DNA from 4 places in the Thiorhodovibrio frisius genome. Region 3 is predicted to be linked to each of the others. Evidence: predicted binding sites of a transcription regulator. Region 3 holds the regulator's gene; each other region holds the start of a gene.
The links. Region 3 encodes sigma-54, which starts transcription at its own class of promoters, with help from an activator protein. Its sites were predicted from a motif close to TGGCANGNTNCNTGCTT; they were not measured.

Region 1 (5,603 bases), 1.2 Mb from region 3:
CGGAACTGGCCCTCGCGGACTTCTTGCTCAAGATTGCGATTGGTCGCGGCGATGACCCGCACGTCAACCTTGAGGGTGCGATTGCCACCGACGCGCTCGAACTCGCCTTCCTGCAAGACGCGCAGCAGCTTGGCCTGGAAGACGGCGCTGATTTCGCCGATTTCGTCCAGAAACAGCGTCCCGCCATCGGCCTGCTCGAAGCGGCCCTTGCGCAAACCGCTGGCGCCGGTGAAAGCCCCTTTTTCATGGCCGAAGAGTTCAGACTCCAACAGGCTATCCGGCAGCGCAGCGCAGTTGAGCTTGACGAAGGTGCCACGCGCGCGCGGGGAGTTGTAGTGAATCGCGCTGGCAATCAGTTCCTTGCCGGTGCCGGACTCACCGCGAATCAGTACCGTGGTATTCCACTTGGCCACCTGGCGCACTTGGTCAAACACCACGCGCATACGCTGGGTGTGGCCAATAATGTTCTCGAAACCATGGGCGCCCTTGAGATGCCGACGCAGCTTGTCGCGTTCCTCGCGCAGGGCGCTTTGCTCCGCGGCTACCGTGCGCGCCAGCCGCACCGCTTGGCCAATGAGATTAGCGACCATTTCCAAAAAACGCGCGCGCTCCTCGAGCAGACCATCGCGATCTGGCGGTTGCACGGCCAGCACCCCGATGGCGCCTTCCTCGCCTAAGCGAATAGGCACACCAATGAATGGCAGATCGCGGTCGTAGAGATTGAGCCGATCAAGAAAGCGCGGTTCGTCGCCGACGCGCGGCAGGATCCAGGGCTCATCGGCTTCCAGAATACGCCCAATCACCCCCTCCCCTGGGCGATAGCGGATAGTCTCGAAAGGCTCGGCAACCTCGTCATGGATGGCGCTCAGCATCAGCTCGCCGCTGTCCTCATCCATCAGGCAGACGATGCCGCGTTCCAACCCGCCGCGCTCGTGCAAGGTCTTGAGCAGCGCGCGCAGGGTCTGGTGCAGGTCGAGCGAGCGGCTCAGCACCCGGCTGACCTCAAACAGGGTCTCGAGCTGGGACTCAAGCTGGGTCAAGCGGGCACGCGCGCCCGGCTCGCTGCCGTTCGCATCGGTCTGCTTCATGCTCTGCATCCTGGTGTCCACCACGATCGCGCTGTTACTCCTGTGACGGGGCGTGACTCAGCACCAACTTGATCCGACAGCCGTCCTGAAAGGCGTCGTCGATCTCAATGGTACCGCCATGCTGGTTGACAATTTCCTGCGCCAGCGCGAGCCCCATACCGGCCCGTCCGCGCCGGCGCCGCCAACCGACGAAGAAGGGCTCGAACGCCTTGAGCCGATCAGCCGCTGGCAGGCCAGGGCCATTGTCCTGAATGACCACCTCGACCGAGTCGTCGAGCGTGCGCGTGGCCAGGCGCAGTTCGCGCTGCGCGCAGCGGCTTTCATGCAGGGCTTGCAGGGCATTGTCAATCAGATATTTGAACAGGGAACGCAACTGGTTGCGATGTCCAGACAGCTCCGGCAGTTGCATGGCCGGCTGCCAGTCGATCACCACACCAGCGGCCAGCAGCCGGTCAGTTTCCAGCTCCAGCACATGGCGCAGCAGTTCGTTGATATTGACCATCACGCCCGCCTCCGGCGCCTCGTTCGGCAAGGCTGCGTGCAGGGTGGCCAGCGCTCGTTCGCTGGCGGCGCTGATCTGGCGCAATTGTTCGATGAACAGCCCCATTTCGCCGTCGCGATCACCAAACATAGTGGTGGCGGCGCGAATCAAATTCAGCGGCTGTTCGATCTGATAACTCGCTGCGGCCAACGCCTCGCGTACTCCTTCTGATAGTTGCTGCTCGGCCAGGCGCGCGCGCAGATGCTCGAGATGGGCCCGGTCGATTTCGCGCCGACGCGCAGTGACATCGTTGGCCAACAACAGCAACCGATGCTCGCCTTCATCGGCTGCACCGAAGTAGCCGCGCACGCTGGCGTCGGATTCGTTCACTGCTACGCCAGAGCAGGAAAACCAGCGCGGTGCACTGCTGCCGGGGAGCATCAGGCTGATTTCAACGTCCTTGAAACCATCGCCGTGCAACACCCGCTCGAGCGGATCAAAGCCGGCCTGCTCAATCAAGGCCCGGCGCAGCTCTGCGACCGGCTCTTCACCGCGCAGATCGCCGAGGAGCTTTTTGTATTCCATGTTATCGAGCACCACTCGCCCTTCGGCATTGAGCAGCGCGACCAGCACCGGGGCGGCATTCAGCACGGCTTCGCTGCGGATCTTCTGCGCGCGCAGATCGGCTTCCAGGCGATGCTCACGGGTCACATCGCGGTGCATGCCAAGAAAAAACCGAATGCGCCCGCCAGCATCGAGCACGGGGGAGATAATCAGCTCAGCAAGATAATCGCCACCATCCCGGGTGCGATTGACCAAAATGCCTTTCCAGGTGTTTTTGCTCTGGATGGTGCGCCACAGTTGCTGGTAGATGCTGCTCGGCGTGGCATTGCTTGAAAGGATGGACTGATTGCGACCGATGAGTTGGTCGCGACTGTAACCGGTGAGCTGCTCGAAGGCGGCATTCACATAAAGAATATCGGCCTTGTCGTCGGTGATGGAAATGGCCACCGGCGCCTGCTCGACGGTCTCGAAATACACCCGCGGCGGCAGGGGCGCGCCCGGATCGCCCGCCATCAGCGTCAGCACGCGCAGCACTTCGGGCGGGGTGCCGACCGGCGGGGTGGCGAGAAACTGGGCCAAGGCGTTCAAGGCCTGCTGCTCTTCTGCCGTTGGTGGCCGAATGCTAGACCCGACATCCGTTCCTGCGCCCGATGCGGAATCGGCCCCACCATGGGCGCCGACATCGGACCCGACATCAGGTCTAACCTCTGCTTCGGCGAATCTTGATCCAGCCACGAGTGAATTCCTCCAGCATCTGTGCGCCTTGGCTGAGCCCTGTTGACCGGCTCCCGACCGACCGCAAAGTGGCCAGCCTGCCTCTATGAAGATAGCAACAGCATAAAGCAGAACTCGCGCCAGCGTCGATCCGCCATGCTGGATAGCTGCGCCGCTCGTGGGTGAAGACCAAACTCAGCTTGAGCCGCCTGGTTCATGCCACCCCAAAACAGAAATCAGGACCAATTCCGGACTTCGCAATCTCGACACGCGCGAGGATAAGGGCCAGCTTGTCGGAAAGGCAACAAAGACAGGGCTGCCCCCGAGATACCTGTGACGTCCGCGACAAGCCGGGCAACCTGCCAGGCGCTGCAAAAGCCTGCCAGCCGCCCACGACAAGGCTCACAGGCGATTGGCACCGGCTTTGCTTAATCATGCAGACCTGCTGCGTCGGCCCGCCCGACAGACCACCACTGCCTTTTAGTCTTGATTGCCATGTCCGATGCTCTGCTGCTGATTCTTGGCACCGCGCTGGTCAATAACGTGGTGCTGGTGAAATTCTTAGGCTTATGTCCCTTCATGGGCGTGTCGAACAAGCTCGACAGCGCCTTGGGCATGGGCCTGGCCACCACCTTTGTGCTGACCCTGACCGGGGCGGCGAGCTGGCTGCTGGAGCACTGGCTGCTACAGCCTTTGGGCATCGGTTTTTTGCGCATTCTGACCTTCATCCTGGCCATCGCCGCCGTGGTGCAGTTTACCGAAATGGCGGTGCGCAAAATCTCCCCCGCGCTTTACCAGGTGCTGGGCATCTTTCTGCCGCTGATCACCACCAACTGCGCGGTGCTCGGCGTAGCGCTGCTCAATGTGCAGGAGGAGCACGGCTTTAGCGAAAGCCTGCTCTACGGCTTTGGCTCAGCGCTCGGCTTCACCCTGGTGATGGTGCTCTTTGCGGGGTTGCGCGAGCGCCTGGCGCTGGCCCAAGTACCGGACGCTTTTGCAGGCTCGCCCATTGCATTTGTCGTGGCCGGGCTGCTGTCACTGGCCTTCATGGGCTTCGCGGGGCTGGCATGATCAGCGCCATCCTCAGTCTGACCGCACTCGGCCTGGCCCTGGGCACCCTGCTCGGGATCGCTGATCGCTTTCTGCGCGTGCCGGCCAACCCGTTGGAGGCAGAAATCGAGGCCCTACTGCCAGGCTCGCAGTGCGGTCAGTGTGGTTATCCTGGCTGTGCGCCGGCGGCTGCGGCACTAGCGGCTGGCGAGGCCGCAGTCACCTGCTGCCCACCGGGCGGGCGGGCACTGGCCGAGGCACTGGCCGAGAAGCTGGGCGTGACTCTCGATGCCTCGGCGGTAGCCGAGCAAGTGCCCATGGTGGCCTTCATTCATGAGCGCTCCTGCATCGGCTGCACCAAGTGCCTGAAACGCTGCCCGACCGATGCCATTCTGGGGGCCAAGGACATGATTCACGCCGTCTTTGCCGATGCTTGCACCGGTTGCGAGCTGTGCTTTGCCGACTGCCCGACCGAGTGCATCGAAATGCGCCCGGTTGGCTACACGCCCCAGACCTGGTACTGGCCACTGCCGCAAGCCAATTCCAACGCAGGCAAGGCAAGCGCGCCGATCATGGTCACACTCAATGCTGATGGGGTGGCACTCTGATGCGCCTGTTCAGCATTCGCGGCGGGGTTCATCCGCAGGATCAGAAAAGCCTGTCAGCCGAGCGCCCGATTGAGCCGCTTCCCTTACCACAGTTGCTCCACCTGCCTTTGCAGCAGCATATCGGCGCCGCCGCCAACCCCATGGTCGAGCGCCGCCAGCAGGTTGCCAAGGGTGAGCTAATCGCCCGCGCCCAAGGGCCGGTCTCTGCGCCCATTCATGCGCCAACCTCGGGGCGTATCGCCGGCATCGGGCTTTATCCGGCCAATCATCCCTCGGGATTGTCGGTACGCACCATCTCCTTGCAGCCAGACGGCGAGGAGCGCTGGGTTGAAGGACTCGAAGGCGTGGCTGATCCCTTCGCGCTCGAGCCTGAAGAAATCGCCCGACGCGTCGCCGCCGCCGGCGTGGTCGGCTTGGGCGGGGCCACTTTTCCGGCAGCGGTCAAGCTCAATCTGCGCAACCGCTATGAGCTGCACAGGCTGGTAATCAATGGCGCCGAATGCGAGCCTTATCTAACCTGTGATGATCGGCTGATGCGCGAGCAGGCCGCTGCTATTGTCGATGGCGCGCGCATCATGGCCTATGCGCTGGGTGTCGCGCGCATCATCATCGCGATTGAAAACAACAAGCCCCAGGCACAGCAGGCGATGCTAAACACCGCAGTCGGGCATGGCGGTCTCGAAATCGTCGGCCTGCCGATGCACTATCCGATGGGTTCGGAAAAGCATCTGGTGCAGACCCTGACCGGTCAGGAAACCCCGGCGCGGGGCCTGACCGCCGACATCGGCGTAGTAGTGCACAACCCGGCCACCGCCTTTGCCGTGCATCAGGCACTGCGCGACGGACGCCCGTTGATTGATCGGGTGGTGACCATCACCGGCGGTGCCATCAGCCAGCCGCGCAATCTGCGCGTGCCCATCGGCACCCGCATCGAGACCCTGATCGAAGCCAGCGGCGGTTTTGCCGAGCCACCCGCGCGCCTGGTTAGCGGCGGGCCCATGATGGGGCAAGTCATTTCCAGTGCGCGCGCGCCGGTAATCAAGGGCACCAACGGCATTCTGGCGTTAACCGAGGCCGAGACGCGCATCCGCGAGCCCT
Region 2 (5,603 bases), 2.2 Mb from region 3:
TTCATCCCTGGGCTCGCGCCAGACCAACTTTATAAGTTTGAGATTCGCGATCAGGCTGGTCTGCCGCTGGTCAAGATCGATCCCTATGGCAACGCCTTTCAGAAGCGCCCGGAGACGGCGGCGATTTTGCAGGGGCCGAGTGCGTTTCAATGGCGCGATGCGCAATGGCTGGAGCAGCGCGCCAAGCGTAACTGGCAAGAGCAGCCGCTGTCCGTCTATGAGGTGCATCTGGGCTCCTGGCAGCGCGCCGAAGATGGCGGCTTTCTGAATTATCGGGATTTGGCCGAGCGCCTGGGCGATTACTGCGCAACCATGGGGTTTACCCACATTGAGCTGATGCCCGTCACTGAACATCCGCTCGACGCCTCCTGGGGCTATCAGGCCACCGGCTATTTTGCGCCGACTGCTCGTTTTGGCACTCCGGACGATTTTCGTTTTTTTGTCGATCATCTGCACGAGCGCGGCATTGGCGTGCTGCTTGACTGGGTGCCGGCGCACTTTCCGCGTGATACAACGGCGCTCGGGCGTTTTGATGGGACGGCGCTGTTTGAGCACGCTGATCCGCGTCAGGGTGAGCACCGCGACTGGGGAACCTACATCTTTAATTTCGGGCGCCATGAGGTGAAGAACTTCCTGCTCTCAAGCGCGCTTTATTGGCTGGATGAATATCATATCGACGGCCTGCGCGTCGATGCCGTGGCGTCCATGCTCTATCTGGACTATTCGCGCAAGGAAGGCGAATGGATACCGAATAAATACGGCGGTAATGAAAATCTCGATGCGATTGAATTTCTGCGGCAGTTAAACACAGTCACCCACGAGCAGCATCCTGGCACCCTGATGATTGCCGAGGAGTCCACCTCTTGGCCGCAGGTTTCGCGCCCAACCTACTTGGGTGGTCTCGGCTTCAGCATGAAATGGAATATGGGTTGGATGCACGACACACTCTCCTATATGGAGAAGGACCCCATCTACCGCCATTACCATCATGACCTGCTCACCTTCGGGCTGCTCTATGCCTTTACCGAGAACTTTGTGCTGCCTTTCTCGCACGATGAAGTGGTTCATGGTAAGCGCTCAATGATCGACAAAATGCCGGGTGATGCCTGGCAGAAATTCGCCTCGCTGCGGCTGCTTTATACCTTCATGTATGCCTATCCGGGCAAGAAGCTGCTGTTCCAGGGCTGTGAATTCGCCCAGGGGCAGGAATGGAACTTCGACGAGGCACTCGACTGGTATCTGCTCGAGCGCCAGCCGCACTTGGGTATCAAGCAGATTGTTGCGGATTTAAATCGGCTGTATCAGGACTTGCCGGCGCTTCATCAGGTGGATTTTGACAGCAGTGGTTTCGAGTGGATTGACTGTCACGATAGCTCCCAATCGGTGTTGAGCTTTGTGCGCAAGTCGAAGGATCAAAAGCAGATTGTCGCGGCTGCCTTTAATTTCACCCCGGTGCCGCGCGAGAATTATCGCATCGGTGTGTCGCGCGCCGGTTTCTACCGTGAGGCAATCAATTCCGATGGTGCCTTTTACGGCGGTAGCAATGTTGGCAATCAAGGCGGTGTGCATTCCGAGGCATTGAGTTGGATGGGGCGAGAACACTCCATTCCCATTGCTCTGCCACCACTGGCGGGCGTCATCATGGTGTTGGAGCCTGATGAATCCCTCGCAGCCGATGAGCCGGCGATCGGCAAGGCTGCGGTGCGGCCGGAAGGCGACCCCCAGATGGACCAGGCCAGTGGTCCGAACAGCGATCAGGCCAGGGATCAAGCAAGTGAAACCACCAGCGCGCTGGCGCCGGGCGCCGATGCCCCGAATTCCGCCGAGCCATCGCAGGCGCCATCCGGGGTTGTGGCCGATTCTGAAACCCAGCGTCCGGGCTGAATGTCGGCTCTGGTTGCCAAAGGCACTTGGCCGAAGCGGGGACAATCAGGCCGTCGAATGATGCTGCCTGTTGCCCGGCTGCTTGATCTGTTCCTGATGGCAGTGCGGACGGTGTCGTTCGCATTGGCCATGAGCTTGATCCTGGCTGCGGCCTTGTTGACGACAACGGGCGCGCGTGCCGCTCCCGCCACCACCTTGCCGGGCAAGCTTGATGCCCAACTGTCCGAATGGGGGCTCGACATCAGCCAGGTTAGCGTTTATGTGCGCGCTGTCGATGCCGAGGAGCCGCGATTGCTGGTCAACCCCGAGACGCCGCGAGTGCCGGCATCGGTGATTAAACTCCTGACTAGCATTGCCGGGCTCGACATTCTTGGTCCGAATTATCACTGGGCAACCGATGTGTACGTTGATGGCCGCGTGGTCGGAGGGCAACTTCAGGGCAATCTCTACATCCAGGGCTATGGTGACCCCTATCTCACAGCCGATGCCTTTGCCGGCATCCTGCGCGCGTTGCGCGTCAAGGGGTTGATCGCCATCGAGGGAGACGTGGTGCTCGATAACAGCTTTCTGGCCCCGCCGGAACAGGAGCGCGGCGACTTTGACGGCGCTGCCCAGCGCAGCTACAACGCCCTGCCGTCGGCTTTGAGCGTCAACCGTCAGGTCACGGACATTCACATCTACCGCGACTGGGTCAATAACGGTGTTGGCGTCTATACCGAGCCGCCGCTGACCGGGGTCGAAATCGTCAATGAAGCGCGCTTGGTCGACGCGCCCTGCGCCCGGCGTTATCACAATCCAATCGCGACCTTTATCCCAGCCACCGAAACCGCCGGTCCCAAATTGCGTATCTCTGGCACCTTTGCCGATGAATGCGGCGAGGAGCAGGTCGGGCGGCTGCTGCTCACACCTGAGCAGCATGCCGCTGCCGCTGTGGACGCCTTGTGGCGGGATCTGGGCGGCAGTATTGGCGGCAAGATTCGCCTCGGCAAGGTGCCCAAGGGCGCGCGTCAGTTCCACCGCGCGCTGTCGCAGCCGCTGGGAGTCATTATTCGCGACATTGACAAAAACAGCAATAACCTGATGGCGCGGATGCTGTTTTTGACTCTTGGCGCGAGCGAAAAAGGGGCTCCCGGTACGCTTGAGAAATCCCGCGATACCATCAATGCTTGGCTCAATAAGCGCGGCCTGCCCATGCCGGAGCTGGTGGCCGACAATGGCTCCGGCCTGTCGCGCGAGACCCGCATCAGTGCCGGCAGTCTGGGCGAACTGCTGAGCTGGAGCTACCGCCAGCCGTGGATGCCCGAGCTGCTGGCCTCCATGTCTATCGCCGGTGTCGATGGCACCACCCGCCGGCGTCTGCGCCGCGAGCCCATTGCCGGGCGCGCGCATCTCAAGACTGGCACTGTGCGGGACGCAAGCTGCATTGCCGGCTATGTGCTCGACCGCAACGACAGGCGCTGGATTGTGGCAGTGCTGGTCAATGGTCAGGATGGCCAGGCTCTGGGTGCCTGGCGCGGCCACGCCGTGCACCACGAGATTCTCCGCTGGGTCTATCGCGGGGCCCCCCTGCCAACCGACAGCGGCGACTAATAGCCTTTTGCCGAGAAAGAATCCTGACGGTCTGGGCCGAGAGCCCCTGGGCAAGCCAAAGCCCGGCCCATTGTTTGCCCGTTTTTTGCTTAAGAATCCGACAGTCTTTGGCAATGATAAACGCAAGCAGTAGGAGTCACACAGGATATGATGGGTGCAAGTCAAACAGTGGATCGTTACATCAGCTTTGAAGGGATCGACTGCGATCAGCGCGCACAGCAGCTTGTCGCTATGGTGCGTCACCGCATTGCGGAATTGGGGGAAGGCTCACAATGGACCGGCTATTTTGTGACAAAACTGGCCGAGGCTGAGCAGCGCGGACAGGATGAGTTGTTCTTTGTCGGCAGCCACGTGAATGCACTACGCGAACTGTTCGCGCTAGACGACGATGAGCAGGGCAATGAACTTCTCGAGGCCCTGGAAGAAGAGTGCTGCTGAGAGGCCCCTCCCTCAGCCGCCAAGCAGCGCGAGAATCCGCCCACGGCCAATAGGGCCGGGGCTGATCGAACAAGGTGGCGGATATTGGCAGTATCGCGTTCGCCGCACAGCAGTGAAAGGCGAGTGTCCGCCAAAGATCGGCAAGTGGGGCAAGTCAGGCGCGGTGCTTTCAGCATTGCTCCCAGGGCAGTCCGCGAAAACGCCAACCACCTTGACTGCTGCGGTGATGGTGTTCGTCCAGATCCCCCTCGAATCCCTCATCGACATGATAAACCGCGCTTAGTCCGTCTTGAATCAGCGCCTTGCCGGCTTCCAGCGAGCGCTTGCCACTGCGGCAGATCAGCACCACGGGCGCGCAGAGCTGACCGGGCTCGCACACCGCGCCGCCCAGCAGCAGCTTGCGAATCTCGGTGGCGAACTGAGGGTTCACGGTCCAGTCCGGCTCGTCGATCCAAGGCACATGCACGGCCCCTTTGGGGTGGCCGACAAACAGAAATTCCATGGTCGAGCGAATGTCCACCAGGATGGCCGCCGGATGTTCGGTGAGCAGGTCCATCGCTTCTTGTGGGGTCAAGCTGTGTGGCAAGTCGGTGGTCATCTGAGTGTTCTCCTTGTAGGGGTATTTGATGCAATTTTTGTTTTCATCCGCGTCGCGGTGGCCGATCCAGGTCGGCAAGCGGTATCATGGCGGGTTTTTCCGCACTTGAGAACCGAGATCATGTCCCAGCTCTCGCCGCTTGAGGCGCAGCTTGTCAAGCGCCGCACCTTCGCCATTATCTCCCACCCGGATGCTGGCAAGACCACACTGACCGAAAAGCTGTTGCTATTCGGCGGCGCCATCCAGATGGCCGGCACTGTCAAGGGGCGCAAGGCCGCGCGCCATGCGACTTCGGACTGGATGGAGCTGGAAAAGCAACGCGGTATCTCGGTGACTTCCTCGGTGATGCAGTTTCCCTATGGCGAGGCTATCGTTAATCTGCTCGACACCCCCGGCCATGAGGACTTTTCTGAGGACACCTACCGCACCCTGACCGCTGTGGATGCGGCCTTGATGGTGATCGACGTGGCCAAGGGTGTCGAGGAGCGCACCATCAAGCTGATGGATGTGTGCCGGTTGCGCAACACGCCCATTCTCACCTTCGTCAATAAGCTCGATCGTGAGGGACGCGACGCTATCGAGATTCTCGACGAAATCGAATCCGTACTGAAAATCCAGTGTGCGCCTGTGACCTGGCCAATTGGCATGGGCAAGCGCTTCAAAGGCGTCTATGACCTGCGCCATGATCGCACCCATCTGTTCAGCGCCACCCACGGCGGGCGTATTCAGGAAGGCGAGGTGATTGATGGTCTCGACAATCCGCGCCTGGATGAAATCGTCGGCGACCAGGCCCAGGAACTGCGCGATGAACTCGAACTGGTGCAGGGCGCCAGTCACGACTTCGATCATGCCGACTACCTGGCTGGCATCCAGACGCCGGTGTTTTTTGGTTCTGCGATCAACAATTTTGGCGTCAAGGAACTGCTCGACGCTTTCGTTGACTATGCGCCAGCACCCCTGTCGCGCCAAACTCGCTCGCGGCTGGTCGAGCCACAGGAGTCGGCCTTCAGTGGTTTTGTGTTCAAAATCCAGGCCAATATGGACCCTGCCCACCGCGACCGGGTGGCCTTTCTGCGCGTCTGCTCCGGCAGCT
Region 3 (5,603 bases):
CTCGGCCAGGGAGCGCTGCTCGCTGGTCAGCGGGTGTTTGCGCCGTGTCTCGCTAAAGCGCGTCATCAGCCGTTCGGTCTGGGCCTCGAGAAAAATCAGCCGTGGGATGATGCCCTGTTTGCCGAGCGACACCAACACCTGTGGTAGCTGGCGCAGATCGTCCGGGTTGCTGCGTGCATCGATGCCAACGGCGGTGCCAACGCACTCCGGGCACAGGACCGGTTCGCTCTGGAGTAACCCCAGAGCCAGCTCGCTTAGCAGGAACAGCGGCAGGTTATCGATACAGTTATAGCCGATATCTTCGAGCGTATTGAGCGCCACGCTCTTGCCCGCGCCTGAGAGTCCACTGACGATAATGAAGTCCATGGTTGGATAGGCCTATCTTGGAGTCAGGTGCTGGAATCAGGGGCGCAGGATTCAGGTCCAGGCCTCGCGGGTGCTGTACTCGGCCTCCCAGGCCGGCGCATCGGCGGCCAAGAGTTCCGCCTGACGCTCGGCCAGGTCGGCTCCGGCATCATAGCCTCGAATGCGCAGAATTTGACTGCGCACGGCGGTCTCGAGCAACACCGCGAGATTGCGCCCGGGTGCCACTGGAATGGTGATTTCCGGCACTGCGATGCCGAGAATGGTGCGCGCGGACAGGCTGCCGAGCAGGCGGTCGACGCCGGCCAGTTCGCTGCTGTTGTAGATCCGCATGCTGATGACCAGTTTCAGGTGGTCTGTCTCGCGCACTGCGCTCTCGCCGAACATGGCGCGAATATTGAGCACACCAAGGCCGCGCACTTCGAGAAAATCGCGCAGCAGGGGCGGGCAGCGTCCCTCAATGATCTCCGGCGCAACCCGAGCGAATTCAGGCGCGTCATCGGCGATCAGTCGGTGGCCGCGCGCGATCAGCTCAAGCGCCAGTTCACTCTTGCCGATGCCGGGGTCGCCGACCAGCAGCACGCCCATGCCAAGCACCTCGAGAAAGACGCCATGCAAGGTGATGCGCTCAGCAAAGGCGTAGGTCAGCACATGTTGCAGGTGCTCGACAAGGTCCTGGTCGTTCAGGCCCGAGCCCAGCAGGGGCGTCTGTTCCCGCTCTGCAAGTGCGCGAAATTCCGGGTCAGGTTCCAGCCCGTCAGAGAAGATGACCGCAATGGGTTGGGCGGTAAAAACCCGCGTCATCATGTCGGCGCGGGCGTCCGGGTGCAGATCGCCTAAGTAGGCGGATTCGGCCGGGCCGATAATTTGCACCCGGTTCGGGCGGATGCAGTTCATGGAGCCCACCAACCGCTGGCGCGGTGATTGGGGCGGATTAGTGAGAGGAATGGGCTCTGGCGGAGGCTCAAGCACCCAGCGCAGCTTGAGCGGCTTGCTCAGGCTGTCGACAAGTCGCTGCAGGGAGTCGATAGCTTTCACGCGACTCCGTTGGATGCCGACAGAGATGCCTGGGTGAGAATGTCGAGCAGTGCCTGTGGGCTCTCGGCGCTGCGCAGGCGCTGTCGGAGATGATCCTGGTTGAAGAGTTCCGCCAGCTTGGCCAATAGTTGCAGATGGGTCTCGTTGGCGCCCTCAGGCACCAGTAGCGCAAAGGCCAGGTCAATCGGTTGGTCGTCGATGGCATCGAAGGGGACGGGCTCGGCGATCTGGATGAAAGCGCCAATGGCGTCCGTGATCTCCGCCACGCGCGCATGGGGCAGCGCCACGCCATGACCGAGGCCGGTGCTGCCGAGGCGTTCGCGCTCGAGCAGGCGGTCGAATACCGCCTCGCGGCTGAGCTGGGGCTGCTCGCCAACCAACAGCTCGGCCAAGGTTTCAAGCAGCCGCTTCTTACTGCTGATGCTGGCCCCGGCGAGCACCCGGTGCTCGACGATAAGTTGCGGGGGAAACATGTGCGCTGGCTCTCCGGTGGACGAAACAAAAACCGGAGCCAGCATGACCGGCTCCGGTATGGGTCATCAGTGAAGGATGTCGGTAGGTTCGTTATTTGGACAACGGGTCAAGCAATGCGTTTGACCTCAGTCCTCCTCAAGCGCTTCCGATGCTGCCTCGTCGGTAGCGGCAAGTTCGGCGCTGGCCACTTTGGCACCGGGCGCGCGATGACTTTGGCGCTTTTCCTTGTACTTGAGCACCTGACGGTCGAGCTTATCGATCAGCCCGTCAATGGCGGCGTACATGTCCTCGTGCGTCGCATCGGCATGAACGTTGGCGCCATTGACGAGCAGGGTGGCTTCCGCCTTCTGGCGGAGCTTCTCGACACTCAGGATGACGTTGGCGTTGATGACATGGTCGAAATGGCGCTCCAGGCGGGAAAATTTACTATCGACATAGTCTTTGAGTGGTTCGGTAATGTCGACATGATGCCCGGTGAGCTTGATTTGCATAGGTTATGACTCCTGAATGGTCGAACGCGGCGATGGCCGGTGCAATGACTGGGGAATTTCATCACAAAAGAACCCTGGTATGAAAACCCTCTGTAATGAAAACCTCTGGCGTCATGCGAGCCGCTTGCGCTCGTTCGAGGGCGGGATGCCCATGGCTTCGCGGTATTTGGCGACTGTTCGTCGTGCCACCTTGATGCCCTGATCCGACAGAACCTCGGCAATTTTGTTGTCACTCAGAGGCTTATTAGGCGTCTCTGCGGCGACCAGTTTGCGGATAAAGGCGCGGATGGCGGTCGATGAACACTCACCCCCTGAAGTGGTGTTGACGTGACTTGAAAAGAAATATTTGAACTCGAAGGTGCCCCTGGGGGTGTGCATGTATTTCTGCGTTGTCACGCGCGAGACGGTGGATTCATGCAGCTCCAGCGTCTCGGCGATGTCGCGCAGCACCAGCGGGCGCATGGCCTCTTCGCCAAAATCGAAAAAGTCCTGCTGCAGCTCGACAATTTTGGTCGCTACCCGCAGCACGGTGTCATTGCGACTCAGCAGGCTTTTGATAAACCACTGCGCCTCTTGCAGATGGGATTTCAGGCACTGATTGTCGGCGGCCTTATCGGCACGCCGAATGAGCTGCCTGTAACTCTCGTTGACGCGAATTCGCGGCGTGGTATCCGGGTTAAGCTCCACTGTCCAGCGGCCGTGGCGACGGCGCACCAGCACGTCGGGCTTGATGTATTCCGGTTGCACCTCGGTCACGGCCGACCCTGGGCGCGGGTTCAGGGAGCGGATCAGCGTCAGTGCCTGGCCCAAGTCATCGTCGCTGAGCTTGGTGCCACGGCGCATGGCGTCCAGATCGTTGCGCCCCAGAGCATCGAAATGGTGCTCGCAGATGCTCAGGGCATGGTCGCGTCGCGGCTGGTGATCGGTCAGCTGACGCAGTTGCAGGATCAGGCATTCGCGCAGGTCGCGTGCCGCGAGACCCGGCGGATCGAAGCTCTGGATGCGATGGAGCACGGCTTCAATCTCGTCCGGCTCAAGTTCCGGGTCGTTCAGAATCGCGGGCAATTCGCTCAGGTCCAGATGCAGGTAGCCGTCGGCGTCAATGGCGTCGATCAGCGCCTCGGCAACGGCTTGGTCGCGCGCGCCGAAACGGGTCAGGTTGAGCTGCCAGTCGATGTAGTCATGCAGCGTCTGCGGGCGCGAGCGCTGGGCGAAGAGGTCGAAATCATTGCTGTCGCCGGACTGGCTGCCAGATTGAGCACCGGATTGGGCACCGCTGCTTGGCGCGTAGCTGTCGGAGGTATCGGCGAAAGTGTCGGTCCATTCGCTGTCGGTGGGCAACTCGTCGGGCATGCCGTCGCGCTCGGGGCGCAACGAGCTATCGAGTCGCGCCTCTTCGAGACGCTGCGCGCTGGCCTCATCCTGATTCAGGCGGTCTTCGCGGGTGCCTGGCTCCGGCAGGTCGTCATCGGCGTTCTCGAGCATCAGGTTGGACTCAAGCGCCTGCTGGATTTCCTGCTGGAGATCCAGGGTCGAGAGCTGCAGCAGCTTAATCGCTTGCTGCAGCTGCGGCGTCATCGTCAGCTGCTGGCCGAGGCGCAGTTGAATGGTCTGCTTCATCGCGACGCCTTCAACGGAACTGCTGCGGGCAGCGGGACTCCGGCGGGATGGGCATAGACAGATGCTTGGACAATGAATGAAATTTGCATAGGGCAAATTTGATTGTAGCTGATCTTTGCCAAGTCGACGCAAAGCCGAGCGTCAAAGCCGGAAATGCTCGCCAAGATAGACCGCGCGCACCTGGGTGTTGCTGAGCAAGGCCGAGGGCTCACCTTCGGCAATCACCTGCCCATCGCTGATGATGTAGGCGCGATCACAAATATCGAGGGTTTCTCGCACGTTATGATCGGTGACCAGCACGCCAATACCGCGCTCGCTCAAATGGGTGATAATTTTTTTAATGTCGACCACTGCGATCGGGTCGACCCCGGCAAAGGGCTCGTCAAGCAACATGACTTTCGGCTCGACGGCAAGTGCGCGGGCAATTTCCAGGCGGCGGCGCTCGCCTCCCGACAAACTGAGAGCCAGAGATTGGGCGATATGCGCAATGCCAAGCTCATCGAGCAGCGCCTCGCAATACTGGCGGCGCTGGTGGTCGTCGAGTTCTGGGCGGGTTTCGAGCACCGCCATCAGGTTGTTTGTTGCGCTCAGCTTGCGGAAGATGGATGGCTCCTGGGCCAGGTAGCTCAGGCCGCGCCGGGCGCGTGCGTGCATGGGCGCGAGGGTGACATCCTCGCCGGCAAGCAAAATGCGCCCGGAATCAGCGCTCACCAGACCGACGATCATGTAGAAGCTGGTGGTCTTGCCGGCACCGTTGGGACCGAGCAAACCGACAACTTCACCAGCCCTGACGGTGATATCAACACCATCGACAACCCTGCGACGGCGATAGCTCTTGGCCAGACCTTCGGCCTGCAAGGCCAGAGCGGCCTGAGTGTGCGAACCGGGAGTCATTCCTTTGGCGTGATGGTGATTTTGACGCGCTCGTTGCCCTGCGCATTGGCGCCGGCGGTGACGCGCGCGGTGGTGCGATTGTATACGATGCGGTCATTGGCAAAGCGATCCTGACCTTGGATCAACACGGCGCGATCAATCAAGGTGATTTCGTCGCGATCCGCATCGTATTCCATTCGTTGCGATCGCCCCAAAACCGGTTCGGTCTCGCCCTCGGGTATCTGTCGGTAGCGTGCCGGATCGCCCACAGCAATAATAATGCGCGGCTGGCGGTTTTCACGGTGCTGGACTTCGACCTGGTCGGCAAGAATGCGCAGGGTGCCCTGCTGAATATCGACATTACCGAAGTACCAGCTTTGCGCGGTATTGTCGTCGAATTCGACGGCATCGGCTTCGATAAACAGCGGCTGCTCCTGGTCGCTGTCGAGCGCGAAGACCGGTGCGCCAGTCAGTATTGTCAGACAGAGCAGGGTCAGGGCCAGGCTGGGGCCAGGAATATGCTTGAGTCTCATGGCAGCAATCGATTCAGTCATGACGTTGGTCGGCGGGTGGCGGGGCTGGCGTCTCGCTTGTTACCAATCTGGAACGCACGCGTCCAACAAACTCGCCGCGCATCGGCTCACTGTACCAGAAGCGCATGCCGTCAATGGCGGTCATGCGGTCTGCCCCGCGGTCGAGTTCGATGAAACGATCAGTTTCGGCGCGCTCATCATCCGGAAAGAC
Region 4 (5,603 bases), 290 kb from region 3:
AGGCCATGGTGTGACAGCCCAAGCCGCCTTTGTCGATGAGGTCATGTGGGCTGAACAGGCGGAAGGCTTTGAGGTCGAAACCTGGGAGCCGCCTTACTTTGGTGAGTTGCCGCAGCGAGAACCGGAGGTCGAGCATCATCTGCCGACGGCAGCCGAGGTGGCCGCCATCGAGGAGGCCGCGCGCGAGGCGGGCCATGCCGCCGGATTCGACCAGGGCTACCGGGAAGGCAGCGAGCGCGGCCAACGCGAAGCCGAGCAGGAAACGCAGGCGCGCGCGGACCGCGAACTCAAGGCGTCGGTAGCAGCGCTCGAGAGCATCGCGCGCGAGCTGGCTGACCCGCTGGAATCCGCAGCCGATGACCTTGAGCCCGAACTCCTGACCCTGGTCACCACGCTGGCCGAGCGCGTGATCATGGCTGAGCTAGATAGTCGTGCTGAATTGGTTCGTGGCGTGTTGCATCAGGCATTGGGGAAATTGCCCGCGCGGCACGTTCAGGTGCGGGTACGTGTGAACCCCGAAGACCTTGCGGTGGTGGAAGCCTATGCTGAAGATCAGGGCGAGAACATTCGCTGGTTGGCCGATGCCGAGGTAACGCGCGGCGGTTGTTTGGTTGAAAGCGGCCCGAGTCGCATCGACGCCAGCGTCGAGACGCGCATCGCGCAAGCGGTCGATGCCATCTGGGGCGAGCTGAGTCGCCCGCCAGCGCAGCCGATCGAGCAGGCTGAGGAAATCCAGCAAGCCGAGGAGATCGACGAGATCGACCAGGCCCCGCAGACGTCTGCATCCCTGCCTTCAGCAGCTCAGAGTGGGGGCGCACAGGGCGGCGACACAGAAGAGGCAGCTGAGCAGCAGGCTGGCCACACAGGCGCGCACACGACTGGCCAGGTAACTGGCGAGCCGGCAGCCGCAGATGCCAACCCCTTGAACGAAGGAGTCTCGTCATGACGGAAAGCATCCAGCAGTTGCGCCAGCAGCACAGCGGCGATCTGGTCAAGGGCCTGCGCGAGCGCTTGCGCGAGTCCCAACAACGGGTCGCGCGGGTGCCAGACCCGCTGCCCGAGGGGCGCCTGTCGCGCATGGTCGGCATGACACTCGAGGCCGAGGGCGTGCGCCTGCCGGTTGGCGGGCGCGCAGCCATTCACACCGCTAGCGGCGAGCGACTGCTGGCTGAGGTGGTCGGCTTTCATGGCGAAAAGACCTTTTTGATGCCCGAGGGCAAGCTTGAGGGCGTCGCGCCCGGCGCGCGCATCGAGCCATTGGAGCAGGCGCGGCTGATCGGCGTCGGCCCCGAGTTGCTTGGGCGCGTCATCGACGCCAACGGCAAGCCGCTCGATGACCTGGGACGTATCCGCGCCTCCGACCACATTTCCATTGAGGGCCGGCCAATCAACCCGCTCAAACGCGACCCGGTGCGCACGCCGCTCGATGTCGGTATCCGCTCGCTCAACGGCCTGCTGTCAGTCGGCCGTGGTCAGCGCCTGGGCCTGTTTGCCGGCAGTGGCGTGGGCAAGAGCGTGCTGCTCGGCATGATGACCCGCCACACCGAGGCCGATGTGATCGTGGTCGGGCTGATCGGCGAACGCGGCCGCGAGGTGAACGAATTCATTCACGACATCCTTGATGTCGAATCGCGCAAGCGCACCGTGGTAGTGGCGGTGCCAGCCGACCAGCCGCCACTGCTGCGCCAGCACGGCGCCTGGGTGGCCACCGCCATTGCCGAGTATTTTCGCGACCGAGGGCTCAATGTGCTGCTGCTGGTCGATTCCTTAACCCGCTTTGCCCAGGGCGCGCGCGAGATCGCCATGGCCATCGGCGAGCCGCCGGCCACCAAGGGCTATTCCGCATCCGTCTTTGCTCGCTTGCCGCAGCTGGTGGAGCGCGCCGGCAATGGCGACAAGGGCGGCGGTTCCATTACAGCGTTCTACACCGTGCTTGCCGAGGGTGATGACCAGAACGATCCCATCGTCGATGCCGCGCGCGCCATCCTCGATGGCCATGTGGTGCTCTCGCGCGCCATCGCCGAGCGTGGGCGCTACCCGGCCATTGATGTTGGCGCCTCAGTTTCGCGCGTCATGGACTCCCTGATCGACGACCAGCATCGCCAAGCTGCGCATCACTACCGCAATCTCACTTCAACCTATGAGATGAACCGCGACCTGATCGCCGTCGGCGCCTACCGTCAGGGCGCTGATCCAGTGCTCGACGAGGCGGTGGCCATGCGCAACAAGCTTGAGGACTATGTGCGCCAGAATCGCACTGAGCGGGTGACCTTCACCGAGGCGCGCGCGCAGTTGTTCGGACTCTTTGGCCTGACCGAGGCCAAGGCCGCCGCATGATGCCGGGCCAGCTTCCATGAGTGTCAAACGCTTTCAGCGCCTGCTTAAGGTGCGCGAGATGATCGAAAACCAGGCCGCCGTTGGCCTCGCCGGGCGGCTCGAGGAACTGCGCCGGGCGGATGGGCAGCGCGGTCAACTTGAGGAATTGCTGGCGTCCTATCTGAACACCGGCGTGCCCGATAGCGTCATTGGCATGAAACAAGTCGCGGAGATGCGCGGGCAGCTGCGCACGGCAATCGAACAGCAAGAATTGCGCGTCGCCGCCGCCGAAGCTCGGGCCGAACAAGCCCGAGAGGTTTGGATGGACAAGCGCCGCGACAGCATGTCGCTTGAAAAGCTGATTGAGCGTCGTCGCCAGGTCGAGCAGGTGACGGAAAATCGACGCCTGCAAGGGGAGCAGGACGCCTGGGCCACGCGCAAAGCCTTCGAGCAGGTGCAGACGGGGGACAATGATGAGAGGCGCTGACGTCTGGCACAAAGGATTATTTTCCGGCATAAAAATTGCTCTTATTCCGGTGCGCCGGTTGCAATCAAGCCGGTATTGACCAAGGGATGGGGCAATGAGATCAACCGGGGACATCGGTTCGAGCAAAGAGGCATGACATCATGATGGGAACCCAGAACGCGGCGGTCGAAGGCCGCTCGGGCGCATCCGCCCTAGTCGGGGCAAAGGGCGCGCCGGCATCCGGCGAGCTTGGCGAAGACGGCGAATTTACCGGGGCGCTTGAAGAACAACTCGGCGGGCTCCTAGTCGAACTTGGCGTCGATCCCAAAACGCTTGAGGGCATGGACATCGAAGCCATGCTCGCTCAGCTCCAGGCGCTGCTGAAGGGGCAAGTGGATGCCGCCGGTGGCGATACTTTGCCGCTGTTGGACGCCGAGGCGTCGGGGGCGGACATTTCCCTGGATGCGGAGATGCCCCTGGATGCGGAGATGTCCCTGGGTGCTTTGCTGAAGGGCGATGCAGAATCAGGCCCAAGCCCCGAAGTGCAGGCAGCCCTGGCGGCGCTGCTACAGCAATGGTCCGGGCAATCCGGCGCGGAGCTTGGGGATATCGAGGCGCTTTCCAGTCGCATTGGCCAGGCCGGCGGTGATGTCTCGGCAACCGATCTGCTGGCCTTTCTTAAAGCCTCGCTTGCCACCAGCAATCGCAGTGGTGCCGAGCAGGGAAATGCCGCAGCGGAAGGGGCCAAAACCCTGGATCTCACCCGCTTGCTCACACCCGACGGCGCTCGGCAGTTGGCGGATCGTCTGTCGCTCATCGCCCGAGCACGCGATGGCATGGCCGAGATCAAGCTCAGTCCGCCAAGCCTGGGCGCGATGGAAGTGCGGGTGACCATGGAAGCCGATAAAGCCCATGTGCATTTCGTCTCCGCCAATCCCGCCGTGCGCGAGGTTCTAGAGGCCGCGCTGCCAAAATTGCGCGAGGCATTGGCCCAGGATGGCCTGTCGCTGGGAGATGCGTCCGTTTCTGATCAGCCGCCACAAAGCCGCGACGAGGCGGCCGGGGAGGGTGTCGCTGCGGGCGACGGCGAAGGAGGCGGCGATGCCGACAGCGAGCAGGAGGCGCTGCTGGCAGCCGAAGGCGCAGTTGCCAGCAGTACCCTGTCTCGGTTAGCGCGCAAGCTCGATTTGTTTGCCTGATCTCGCCAACCCGCTTGGCCGCAACCAAGCGGGCCTGTTTCTCCCTTCTTCCGGATATCAGTCCTCGGCGCGTTGGAAGGCGTCGCTCAGTTGCTTCTGCACATTGCCCGGTACGGGCGCATAGTGGCTCAGCTCAATGCCATAGGTTCCCTCGCCGCCGGTCAGGGACTTCAGCCGCGATTCATAGCTATCCAGCTCTGCCAGCGGCACCTCGCCATCAATGGCCACCCGGCCCAGAGTCTTGGTTTCGCTGCCATTGATGCGCCCGCGCCTTGAGGACAGATCCCCGGCGAGATCGCCCATGGCGCTGTCCTGGGCGACAATGCGAATTTTCACCACCGGTTCCATGACCACCGGCTTGGCCTTTTCCACTGCCTCGATGAATGCCTTGCGCCCGGCGGTGGCGAAAGCAATGTCTTTCGAATCCACCGGATGGAACTTGCCGTCATACACTGTCACCCGAACATCCTGCATCGGGTAACCGGCCACGGCGCCTTCTTCGAGCACCTGGCGCACGCCTTTTTCAATCGAGGGGATGAACTGCCCCGGGATGCTGCCACCGACAGTGGCATCGACAAAGTCAAAGCCACCGCCCTGTTCCAAGGGTTCGACGCGCAGAAAAACCTCACCAAACTGCCCGGCACCGCCAGTTTGTTTTTTGTGGCGATGATGCCCCTCGGCCTTGCCGGTGATGGTTTCCCGGTAAGGGATCTTCGGCGGCCGGGTTTCCACCTCAACGTGAAATTGCTCCGACAGGCGGCGCATCAGCACCTTTAAGTGCAACTCGCCTAAACCCCGCATGACGGTCTCGTTTGCGGCTGCGTTGTGCTCGACGTGGAAGCAGGGGTCTTCATCTTCGAGCTTGTGCAGGGCATCGGTCAGCTTTTGCTCATCGCCGCGCTTGGTTGGCGAAATGGCCAGGCCGAACAGGGGCACCGGGCACTCGATGCTGTCGAGATGAAAATGGTCTTCATCATGGGAGTCGTGCAACACGGCATCAAAGTGAATGTCGTCGACCCGAGCCACCGCCAGGATGTCACCCGGCACGCCCTCGTCGACCTCAACCAACTCATTGCCATGCAGCCGGAAGAGATGATTCACCTTAAAGGGTTTGCGCGCATCGCCAATCAATAACTGGCTGTTCGGCACAATGCGCCCCTGGTGAATACGAAAAATGCCAAGCTTGCCACGGAAGGGGTCATTCACCACCTTAAATACATGGGCAATGGCATGTTGGCTTAGGTCAGGGCTGACCTGCACCGGCTTGCGTTCAGCGCCCTCGCCCTTTATGAAGGGCGGCGGATTGCCCTCGGCCGGGTTCGGCATCAGGCGTTCAAGGATGGTGATCAGCTCGGGGATGCCCGCGCCAGTCTCGGCCGAGCAGTAGCAGATGGGGATTAGGTGCGCCTCGCGCAGAGCCTCCTCAAAGGGATCATGGAGCTGCTCGGGCTTCAGTTCCTGGCCCTGCTCCAGATAGACCTCCATCAATTTCTCATCGACCTCAACCACCTGATCGACGATGGTGCTGTGCGCTTCCTCGACCGAGGAAAAGTCTGTCTCTCCGCCCGCAGGCTGAAAGAAACAATCTACCACCCGCTTGCCCCCCTCGGCTGGCAGGTTGA

Region 1: a site for sigma-54 is predicted at 3,261-3,277, ahead of rsxA (electron transport complex subunit RsxA). Genes of this name have one in related genera too.
Region 2: a site for sigma-54 is predicted at 3,549-3,565, ahead of cowN (N(2)-fixation sustaining protein CowN). Genes of this name have one in related genera too.
Region 4: a site for sigma-54 is predicted at 2,828-2,844, ahead of Thiofri_RS21730 (flagellar hook-length control protein FliK). Genes of this name have one in related genera too.

The regions. Positions count from the first base shown of each region.
Region 1 covers NZ_CP121471.1:805,481-811,083, reverse strand. The annotation lists gene nifA (nif-specific transcriptional activator NifA) at 1-1,088, opposite strand, end outside; gene nifL (nitrogen fixation negative regulator NifL) at 1,123-2,868, opposite strand; gene rsxA (electron transport complex subunit RsxA) at 3,343-3,918, shown strand; gene rsxB (electron transport complex subunit RsxB) at 3,915-4,505, shown strand; gene rsxC (electron transport complex subunit RsxC) at 4,505-5,603, shown strand, end outside.
Region 2 covers NZ_CP121471.1:1,853,050-1,858,652, forward strand. The annotation lists gene glgB (1,4-alpha-glucan branching protein GlgB) at 1-1,884, shown strand, start outside; gene dacB (D-alanyl-D-alanine carboxypeptidase/D-alanyl-D-alanine endopeptidase) at 1,942-3,474, shown strand; gene cowN (N(2)-fixation sustaining protein CowN) at 3,643-3,912, shown strand; gene Thiofri_RS08655 (rhodanese-like domain-containing protein) at 4,082-4,510, opposite strand; gene Thiofri_RS08660 (peptide chain release factor 3) at 4,631-5,603, shown strand, end outside.
Region 3 covers NZ_CP121471.1:5,049,082-5,054,684, forward strand. The annotation lists gene rapZ (RNase adapter RapZ) at 1-366, opposite strand, end outside; gene hprK (HPr(Ser) kinase/phosphatase) at 418-1,401, opposite strand; gene ptsN (PTS IIA-like nitrogen regulatory protein PtsN) at 1,398-1,874, opposite strand; gene hpf (ribosome hibernation-promoting factor, HPF/YfiA family) at 2,001-2,366, opposite strand; gene Thiofri_RS23030 (RNA polymerase factor sigma-54) at 2,478-3,986, opposite strand; gene lptB (LPS export ABC transporter ATP-binding protein) at 4,128-4,880, opposite strand; gene lptA (lipopolysaccharide transport periplasmic protein LptA) at 4,877-5,413, opposite strand; gene lptC (LPS export ABC transporter periplasmic protein LptC) at 5,406-5,603, opposite strand, start outside.
Region 4 covers NZ_CP121471.1:4,760,087-4,765,689, reverse strand. The annotation lists gene fliG (flagellar motor switch protein FliG) at 1-14, shown strand, start outside; gene Thiofri_RS21745 (FliH/SctL family protein) at 11-946, shown strand; gene Thiofri_RS21740 (FliI/YscN family ATPase) at 943-2,337, shown strand; gene fliJ (flagellar export protein FliJ) at 2,354-2,803, shown strand; gene Thiofri_RS21730 (flagellar hook-length control protein FliK) at 2,944-3,981, shown strand; gene fusA (elongation factor G) at 4,039-5,603, opposite strand, start outside.